3 regions of the Nonomuraea composti genome follow, and region 3 is predicted to be linked to each of the others. Evidence: riboswitches for the same ligand, from Rfam matches in the RefSeq annotation. Region 3 holds a riboswitch; each other region holds the start of a gene.
The links. A riboswitch is a leader RNA that binds a small molecule or an ion and turns the genes downstream of it on or off. The one in region 3 is predicted to bind cyclic di-AMP.
Positions count from the first base shown of each region.

Region 1: linked by a shared signal. The riboswitch ahead of HCN51_RS01405 (CHAP domain-containing protein) and the one ahead of HCN51_RS62945 (hypothetical protein) in region 3 are both predicted to bind cyclic di-AMP.
Region 2: linked by a shared signal. The riboswitch ahead of HCN51_RS12065 (C40 family peptidase) and the one ahead of HCN51_RS62945 (hypothetical protein) in region 3 are both predicted to bind cyclic di-AMP.

Region 1 is NZ_JAATEP010000001.1:309,215-312,481, forward strand. It holds gene HCN51_RS01400 (DUF6928 family protein) at 1-134, opposite strand, end outside; gene HCN51_RS01405 (CHAP domain-containing protein) at 617-1,327, opposite strand; cyclic di-AMP (ydaO/yuaA leader) riboswitch at 1,340-1,477, opposite strand; gene HCN51_RS01410 (Gfo/Idh/MocA family protein) at 1,595-2,548, opposite strand; gene HCN51_RS01415 (aldo/keto reductase) at 2,624-3,267, opposite strand, start outside.
Region 2 is NZ_JAATEP010000007.1:50,601-53,867, forward strand. It holds gene HCN51_RS12055 (branched-chain amino acid aminotransferase) at 1-161, opposite strand, end outside; gene HCN51_RS12060 (3-isopropylmalate dehydrogenase) at 394-1,431, opposite strand; cyclic di-AMP (ydaO/yuaA leader) riboswitch at 1,530-1,675, shown strand; gene HCN51_RS12065 (C40 family peptidase) at 1,883-2,287, shown strand; gene HCN51_RS12070 (SSI family serine proteinase inhibitor) at 2,338-2,745, opposite strand.
Region 3 is NZ_JAATEP010000008.1:194,707-197,973, forward strand. It holds gene HCN51_RS14100 (alpha/beta fold hydrolase) at 1-639, opposite strand, end outside; gene HCN51_RS62945 (hypothetical protein) at 792-1,517, opposite strand; cyclic di-AMP (ydaO/yuaA leader) riboswitch at 1,707-1,841, opposite strand; gene HCN51_RS14110 (DUF5302 domain-containing protein) at 1,995-2,195, opposite strand; gene HCN51_RS14115 (methyltransferase domain-containing protein) at 2,244-2,825, opposite strand; gene HCN51_RS14120 (rod shape-determining protein) at 2,904-3,267, shown strand, end outside.

The DNA of each region.
Region 1 (3,267 bases), on a different contig from region 3:
ATGCGCCAGCCGGGGAAGGAGCGCTCGATCAGGGCGGCGGTGGCGGCCGCGTCGGGGCGGGCGGGGGTGCGGAGCAGGCGGGGGAGTGGGGTGTCGGAGGAGGAGTAGGCGATGACGCCGGTCTTGGCTCCCATGCGGGTCTCCGGGGGGTGAGTGCTCAGAACAACCTCGGAAGAAGCAAGGTAGCGAGCCGCTCCGACAGAACCGGCCCGCCCGACCCGGGACCGGCCCGCCCGACCCGGGACCGGCCCGCCCGACCCGGGACCGGCCCGCTCGACCGCAGCCACGCCGCCCGACCGTAACCGCGCTGCCCGGCGCAACGGTGCTGCCTGGCGCAACGGCGCTGCCCGGCACAGCGAAGATCCTGGTCGAGGCGGGTGGGTGGCGCTGTGCCTGGTCGGCCGGTTGGCGAGGTGGCCGGGCAGCGTGGCGCGCCGCCCGGCACGGTCCGGCGGTGAGACCCCGGCAACGCGCGAGCCGTGGCGCGCCGCCCGGCGCGGCGCGGCCCCCCGGAAGACCCCGGCAACGCGCGAGCGCGCGTCCCCCGGTGGGGACGCGCGCTCGTGAGCGTCACATGGAAGGTGAAGGGCGGGCGATCAGGCCCTGGAACGTTCCGTCAGCCGGCGTACTGCGGGTACCCGTACCCGACGACCTGCGACTTCGGCCGGATGCGCTCCTCGACCTTGCCGTTGCCGGTGTTGCCCTCGATGGTGGAGATGGTGCCGTTCTGGTTGTCCTTGACGACGAACCCGACGTGCTGGATGTCGCTCAGGCTCTTGCCGCCGCTCCAGGAGAAGAACACGACGGCGCCGGGCTTGGCGACGGTGCCCCAGCGGTGGTTGGCGGCGAACCACTTGGCGTGGGCGACGGTGTAGGCGTCCCAGCCGACCTGCGGGCGGGCGCCGGTCTGCTCACCGACCCAGGAGACGAACATCGAGCACCAGGCGGCGTTCAGGTACGCGGTGCGGCTGCCGCCGTCGCGGGCGACGGTTTCGGCGGCGCGCTGGGAGTTGGCGTACCACTGCTGGAACTTGGTGCCGCCGCCGGCGGCGTTCTCGGAGGTGCCGACCTGGGCCCTGGCCATGGCGAGGACCTGGTCAGCGGTAACGTTGATCTTGGTCTCGGCGCGGTCGTCCGCCGAGCCGGCCTTGTGGGCGGCGAGGGCGGTGGCCGGGTGCTTCGCGGCGGTGGCCGCGGCGACGCCCGTGGCGGTGTCGGCGTTGGCCGTCATGGCGTTGACGCCGAGGGCCGAGGCGAGGACGGTGGCGCCGAGGGCGGCGCGGGCGATGTTGGTCTTCGAGACAGCGTTGATACGGTGCTTGGCCATCGAGGGAGGTGCTCCTTGCTTCCATGCCGCTTACCGGGTTAGCTGACGGGCTCGGGCGTGGAAGCTGCCCTACGGCACCGGAGTGCCGATTCGCCCCAAAGGACCTGGGTCCCCGGTTCCGCCTGAAGGCGGATTCAGCGGTCGCAGGACGATCCTGCGATCTTTCGTGCGATGGTCTGACATAGCCGGACAAACCGGACGTATGTCCCGATGTGCCCCATAAGGTAATACATGAGGCAAGAGGATTACAAATCCATAAAAGCCCAGCTAGGCAATCTGCCTGCGAGCGTCGGCCAGAAGCCCCATCATGGCAAGGGATTCGTCAAGAGGCATGATCGAGGATTCGGTCCTGCCTTCGGCCACTGCGGCGCGGACTTCGCGGATCTCTCCGGCATATCCGTTGTCGGCCGGATCGAGCACATGCTCTTCCGGCTCCATGGAGGGCCCGGTGAGAACGATCCGCTGCGGAGCCCAGAACGGCGCCTGGAGGTCCGCCCGCATCTGAGTACCTACAACACTGGCCTGGTTCGGGTAATTCCCGAGCAATGAGGCCGCCACGAGAGCGTGCCTGCCGCCGGGGTAGAGCAAAACGCCGGCCGCCTCCGCGTCCACCCCGCTGGGGGCCAGGGAGCCGGTGACGCGCAGGCCGGAAGGCATGCCGAGGAGGAGCTGGGCCAGCCCGAACGGGTAGATCCCGAGGTCGAGCAGCGCTCCGCCGCCCAGCTCGGGAGCCCAGAGGCGGTGCGCCGGGTCGTAGGGCGCCGCGAAGCCGAACGACGCCTGCACCGAGCGGATCTCGCCGAAGCGCGGATCGTCCGCGATGCGCCGGACGAGCGGGTTGAACCGCATCCACATGGCTTCCATCAGGAAGACGCCCGCCTCGCGCGCCAGCCGCACCATCTTCTCCGCGTCCTGCACGGTGGCGGCGAGGGGCTTCTCGCAGAGCACGGCTTTACCTGCGGCGATGGCCGCCTCGGCCACCTGGAGGTGCTGCGCGTGCGGGGTGGCCACGTAGATCGCGTCCATCCCCGGGTCGGCGCACAACTCCTCGTAGGAGCCGTACGCCGACTCCGCCTCCAGCGTGGCGGCCAGGGCCCGCGCCCTGGCCAGGCTCCGTGAGCCGACGGCGGCCACCCGCATGCCCGGCTCCGCCACGATGGCGGCCCCCACGGTGCGGGCGATACCGCCGGTGGCCGCAATTCCCCAAGTGAAATCTCGCATCCGGAGATGTTATAGGGGAGGTAAAGGGCAATATGTCATTAAAGGGCGCGGCGTCACCCGTGCCACGCCTGTCACTCAGGCCACGTTGAACGTGTCAGGGTCCGGCCCCAGCCGCTGCCCCTTGTTCAGCGCCCCGATGGCCGACATGTCCTCCGAGTCGAGAATGAAGTCGAACACGCCGATGTTCTCCTTGATCCGCGCGGGCGTGACCGACTTCGGGATCACCACGTTCCCGAGCTGCAGGTGCCAGCGCAGCACGATCTGCGCGGGCGTCTTTCCGTACTTCTCCGACAGCACCGCCAGCGCCGGGTCCGACAGCAGCCCCTTGCCCTGCCCGAGCGGGCTCCACGCCTCGGTCAGGATGCCGTTGGCCTCGTGGAAGGCGCGCATCTCGCGCTGCTGCAGGTAGGGGTGCAGCTCGATCTGGTTGATGGACGGCGTGATGCCGGTCTCGTCCATGAGCCGGGTGAGCGTCTCCACGGTGAAGTTGGAGACCCCGATGGCCTTGGCCCGGCCGTCACGGTAGATCTTCTCCATCGCCTTCCACGCCTGCACGTACTTGTCCTGCTTCGGCACCGGCCAGTGGATCAGGAAGAGATCTATGTGGTCGAGGCCCAGCCTGGCCAGGCTCTCGTCGAAGGCGGCCTCGGCGCGGCCGTGGTCGCCGTTCCACAGCTTCGTGGTCACGAACACCTTCTCGCGCGGCAGGCCGCTCCCGC
Region 2 (3,267 bases), on a different contig from region 3:
GCGTCGTGCCAGCCCTGGCCGTCGGTGTAGTCGATCGAGATCATGTGATCGGTGAACGTCTGCCCGAATCCCGGGTTCGCCAGTACCTGCTCCCGCTCGGCCGCGGTGCGAGCGTGGTCGGATAGCTGCACGTCGAAGCTGAGCTTCTGAGCGATGGTCATGACGTCGGTCCTTCTCTCTACGGTCTACCGAAATCTACCGGAATCCGGTCACCCCTCCGGGAGGCTGTCACACCCGTCGGGGCTGTCCGTACTTCCTATTGTCTCGCTATATGGGATGGCAAGCGGCTGATGGGGTGGTCAGCCCGGATTGCCGCCGTGGTCCGGGTACACGAAAACGCGCCCGGCAGTCCTCCTCGGACCGCCAGGCGCGTACGTACGGGGCTAGGCGGTCCTAGCCGGATACTCGCGCGGTGATGTCGTCACCGATCTGCTGGGTACTACGGCCCGCGCCGCGCTCGGCGATGTCGGCGGCGACCGCCCGCTCGACCCGGGCCGCCTCGTCGTGCAGGCCGAGGTGGTCGAGGAGCATGGAGACCGACAGGATGGTGGCGGTGGGGTCGGCCTTGCCCTGGCCGGCGATGTCGGGGGCGCTGCCGTGCACCGGCTCGAACATGCTGGGCGCCGCGCCCTCAGGGTTGATGTTGCCGCTGGCCGCCAGGCCGATGCCGCCGGCGATGGCCGCGCCGAGGTCGGTGATGATGTCGCCGAACAGGTTGTCGGTGACGACCACGTCGAAGCGCTCGGGCTGGGTCACGAAGAACATCGAGGCCGCGTCGATGTGGCAGTAGTCGGTGCTGACCTCGGGGTACTCCTCGGCCACGCGGTTGACCGTGCGCTGCCACAGGTCGCCGGCGAAGGTGAGCACGTTCGTCTTGTGGACGAGTGTCAGCTTCCTGCGCGGGCGCGCCTTGGCCTTCTCGAACGCGTAACGCACCACGCGCTCGACGCCGTGGGCGGTGTTGAGCGACTCCTGCGTGGCGATCTCGTGCGGCGTGCCGCGGCGCATGACGCCGCCGGTGCCGGCGTAGAGGCCCTCGGTGCCCTCACGCACGACGACCATGTCGATGTTCTCGGTCGGCGTGCCGGCCAGCGGCGTGGCGACGCCGGGGAACAGCTTGACCGGCCGCAGGTTGACGTAGTGGTCGAAGGCGAAGCGCAGGCGCAGCAGCAGGTCGCGCTCGAGGATGCCGGGCGGCACGCTGGGGTCGCCGATCGCGCCGAGCAGGATCGCGTCGTAGCCGCGCAGCTCGTCGAGCACCGCGTCGGGCAGCGTCTCGCCGGTACGGTGATAGCGTGCGGCGCCCAGGTCGTAGTGGGTGGGCTCGATCTTCGTGCCTACTGCCTCAAGGACCTTGAGCCCTTCGGCGACGACCTCGGTGCCGATGCCATCCCCAGGGATGACGGCCAGGCGGATGTTACGCGACTCCATGACGGCAACCATACCGGCTCGTCTCGTCTGACGAACACACCATCTCAGTGGTCGGACGTCCGGTTTGAGGGGTTTGCGACCTTTTGGCCGTTTCGTTAGAGTCCGTCGGGCCTAATCCACGCAGCCGCTGCGTGGAGCCGGGGACCCACCTTCCCCCCAGGGGCGAATCGGCGCGCCGCGCCGTAGGGCTGTCTTCCAGGCCCGAGCCCGTCAGCTAACCCGGTCGGCCGCATGGAAGGACAGTCCCCTGTCTCGCATCGGCATCACCCTGGCGGCGGCAGCCTCCGCCGGGCTCATCCTGACCAACACCCCCTCCGCACAGGCCGCCACAGGATCACCCACCGGGTCCGCCATCGACGCGGACGCCACCACCCTCACCGGCGCCGAGATCCGGCGCATCACCCTGGCCCAGGCGCCCAGGCCCGCCTGGAAGGTCGCCCTCGAGTTCGCGATGGACAAGCGCGGCATCCCGTACGTCTGGGGCGGGACCAGCGACCGGGGCTACGACTGCTCGGGGCTCATGCTCCGGGCGTACGAGAAGGCGGGGATCGAGCTGCCCCGCACCGCCCGCGAACAGTACGGGGCGTTCGACAGGAAGATCGACTGGGACCGGCTCAAGCCCGGTGACCTGGTGTTCTTCAGCGGCCTGGGCCACGTCGGGATGATCTCGAAGCCCGGCTACATGGTGCACGCGCCGCACTCGGGCGACGTCGTGAAGGAGGAGAAGCTGTCGAGCTGGCGCAGGCAGGCGTTCGTCGGCGCGGTGCGGCCGGACCCGAAGGGGGTGCGCCAGTGGGCGGAGCTGCGCGAACAGCGCCGTGAGCCGGTGCCCGCCTCACTGACCGCCACGCTCTGAGCCGAAGCGCGGGCGGCCCCGCCTTCCCCCCGCGGGGCCGCCCGCCCGCCTCAGACGGCCGGCACGATCGGCGCGGCCAGCCGCTCCACGAAGCACGGGTTGGGGTAGTCGTCGGTGAAGTCCACCGGCTCGCCCAGGTAGTCACCGCGGATCTCGACGTGCACCGGATCGAAGATCCTCGGGCAGGCCACGCCGGGGCGGAACCGGATCCGGTCGAGGTCGCCGCCGAGCTCTTCCAGCCGGTCGCACGCGGCTCCCGGCTCGGGGTGGACCCCGCCGTCGGGGCCGCAGGTGAGGAACCACTGCGCGGTGCTGCCACCGTGGTAGGTGGTGATGCGCAGGTAGGACTCCTGCGCCTGGGCCGGAGCGGCGATCAGCGCCGCCGCGGCCAGGGCGGGCAGGGCGACGGTGGCGGCACGCCGGATCATGCTCAGCGAAGCGGAAGCAGACGCACGCATGGGGGGACCTCCTCTTGAACGGATACGTAGAGTGAAGTTATCAATACTCTCCGTATCTACAAGGGGAGGTCTTCGTCACCCCGTCGAGCGCACCGCCAAGAGGCTCTAGTGGTTCGGATGCTGGGGGGCGCCGCCGTTGTCGCGCCGGTCCAGCGCGGTCTGCAGGGCCTCGGCGGCCTCGTCCTGCTGCTCTTCCGTACGGTTCCAGGCATACATGTCGTACATGTCACTCAGCTCATTTCGCGGACGCGTTCCAGTGGGAAGCCGGATCCCGGTCGCGAACCCGACCGGGCCTGATCTCGCGGTCCGGGTCACGGACCGGGCGGATGGGACTTACTGGCCGACGCAACACCGCTCGCCGCGGCGGGTCGTCGACCTGCCCTAACAGGCCCCGCCGCGGCAGGCAATGAGTACGAGCACCTGGCGCATTAGCAGCCACAGTACCCGAGGATCTGCTCGGAAGTCCTAGTATCTTGCATGCTGAGACAGAAAAGGCCGCCACCCGGACGGGTGACGGCCCTT
Region 3 (3,267 bases):
GTCCCCCGAGCCCATGATCGCGGCGAGCTGCCTGGCCGTGCCCGCCGGGTCGAAGCAGCGGTCGTAGGCCAGCCCGGCCATCGCCTTGATCCGCTCGTGGTCCAGCTCGTAGCCGGGCGAGCCGATGACCGACCAGGTCCGTACCGCCTGCTCCAGCACCGCCTCGCGGCCCTCGGCCGGCCGGCCCATCAGCACCGCGGCGGCGGCCTCGGTGGGCGGCGCCACGCTGGGCCCTGGCGTGGACATGATGGAGGTCAGGGTCAGCACCCGCCCTGGATGCCGGATGGCCAGCGTCTGGGCGATCATCCCGCCCATCGACGCGCCCACCACGTGGGCCGCCGGCCAGCCGAGGACGTCCATGAGGCCCGCGGTGTCGTCGGCCAGGTCGTCCAGCAGGTACGGCGGCGCGGCGCCCATCGCGGGCACCCCGTGGTCGTGGAAGTGCGTGGACAGGCCGGCGTCGCGGTTGTCGAACCGGACGACGTGGTGTCCCTGCTCCGCCAGGAGCTCGCAGAACTCCTCGTCCCACTGGACGAGCTGGGCGCCGAGCCCCATGACGAGGAGCAGGGGACGGCCCGTGGGTGAGCCGAAGCTCTCGTAGGCGATGTCGATGCCGTTCACGGCTGCGCGGGTGGTCACGACGACCAGAATGACATTCTGGTCGTCGCCGCGTAAAGGCCGCCGGGTGTTTATGGGGAGGGGGTCCGTTTACGGCGGGAGCCTGGTTATGGGGAAGGCGCCTGTTTATGGGGAGAGGGCTTGCTTATGGGGAGAGGGCTTGCTTATGGAGGTCAGCGCCGCAGGAGGGCGCGCAGACGCTCGCCGCCGAGCACCACGCCGCCGCCCGTCACCGTCAGGACGCCGGCCAGCAGCGTGCTACCGGCCACGCCCGGCTCCTTGGGCTCGCTCACCGGCACCACGGGGGCGTCCACGAGCCGGCCGCCCGCGTTGTCCTCGTCCTCGTCGGCCTTCGGCGGCGTCGCCGGGTTGCGGTCGCGCTCGGCCCAGGCGCCGGTGGAGAACGGCACCGGGTAGTTCTTCTTGCCCACGCCGTCACCCCACTTGGTGATGACGTAGTCGACGTCGATGTGTCCCTCGCCGCCGATGCCGTCCACGCCCAGCGTGCTGGCGTTGAACTCGCCGCCGGTCAGCTCGGCGAACGTCTTGGCGTCGAGGTCCAGCATGACGCCGCGGCTGGACGGCTCGCCCGGCCCGCGGTCGCCCACGAAGAAGGGCATCTTCTTGCCCTTGTAGACGACGTATCCCTCGGTCATCAGCGGCCAGCTCGGGCTGGCGGCCAGCCCCTTCTGCATCGGCTTGCCGCTGGCCGGCAGGCCCGTGTCACCGGCGCGGCCGGAGGCGTCGTCCCAGAAGTACGAGGCCGTGGTCGAGCCTTTGAGCAGGATCTTCTCTCCGGTGTCGGAGTCGGCGTGGGCGGCCGTGCCGGCGACGGTCAGTGCTCCGACGGCGGAGCAGGTCAGCACGGCGAGGGAACGCAGGCCAAAACAGGCGAACATGAAGCAGCAAAACCCTTCACTGGGGGACAGGGAGGTTGCACTCACGGAAAAAAGGGCGCGGCGGGGCAGGGCGCCGCGAGATCGCTACGCGGAGCGCAAGATACGAGCCTTTGGGGAAGGGGGCCGCTCAGCGGGCGGCGGCCGGGAAGACGCGGTCTGGGGGAACGACGCGCTGGTGCATGAAGTAACTTGTCCTCTCCATCACGCCTACCGGGTTAGCTGACGGGTTCGGGCGTGGAGATGCCCTACCGGCGCGTGGCCGGATTCACCCCAACGGAGGTGGTTCCCCGGTTCCCGACGTTCGGGATTCGGCGCCAACCGGCGGTCCTTCTGGGGTAAGGACCGGGTAACCGGCTGGTAATGGCGAATACGTTAGCCACGGAAACGGACACATGCCAACGTATCGGGCAAAAGATCTACCTGGTTAGGTAAAGAAAAAGGGGGCACGGCATGCCGTACCCCCGCCAGATTCCAGCCTCAGCCGCCGCTCTTGCGCCTGAATGATCTCTTACTCGCAGCCGGACCGTGCGCCCCGTGGATCTTGGATGGGTCGCCGCCCCTGCCACCCGCGCCCGAACCCGCGTGCTGGTTGCGCTTGCGCTCCAGCGCCTCGCGGAACTTGCGCTTCATCTCGTCCTCCGGAGTGTCGCTGACATCCGGCTCCGGTGCATCCGCCATGAGGACCTCCATGGTGTTGGGGACAGTCACAGCTTCGCACGGCACCGCTTATGACGCGAAACCGGGCTCACTGCGAGGTGAAGGCCAGCAACCGGAAAACCGGGTCGGGACCCCCCGAACGCCCCTGCCCGTGCCCGGTTCGCCGCGGAGCCGCAACCCGCGCCGTGCCGCTTCGGCGATGACGATCTCCGCCCCGTCCGTCGCGGGCGACCGGTCGCCCGGCCGGTGCGCGGCCTTTTTATCCACCGTCGTGACGAACACTCCCCCGGGCCGCAGCACGCGGGCCGCCTCCGCGATGACCGGACGGGCGTCGTCGAGCAGGTGCAGCAGCCAGAAAGTGGTGACCGCGTCCACGCAGCGGTCGCGTACCGGAAGCCGGCGCCCGTCACCCAGCACGACCGGCACCCGCTCCGAGGCGAGGCGGGCCATGCCGGCGGCGGCGTCCACGCCGAGCACCCGCAGGCCGCGCGCGGCCAGCTCCCTGGTGACCAGCCCGGTGCCGCAGGCCAGGTCGAGCAGCGTGCCGGGCTCGGGGATCAGACCCCGGACGGCCTCCGCCGCCGCCCGCGCGCGGGGCAGCCCGCCCCGGGTCTCGTCGTAACGCGCCGCTTCGAGGCTGTAGTCGAGCACGGTCCCAGTACAGCAGGTAAAGGGGATCCGTTCCGTTCGTGGTGTTGTGTTGGGACGGATCAGGAAACAGTCCCCGCGATGAGACTCCTCGGTCGTGACCTGGCGATGGATCTGGGAGCGGCGAGCACGCGGATCTACGTCAGACGCAAGGGCATCGTGCTCGACGAGCCCTCCGTCGTCATGTGCGACGTCCGGACGGGCAAGATCGTCCGGTACGGCGCCGAAGCCGTCGCCGACAGCGGCGGCAGCACCCACTGGCCGGTCAGCGGCGGGCTGCCGGCCGACGCCGAGCTCGCCCGGCGCATGGTGCGGCACTTCCTGCGCAAGGTGCACTGGCACCCGTACGCCCGGCCGCGCCTGGTCATGGCGCTGCCCGGCGACTCCACGCCGATCGACCGCGAGGCGCTGCAGGACATCGCGTACGAGGCCGACGCCAGGACCG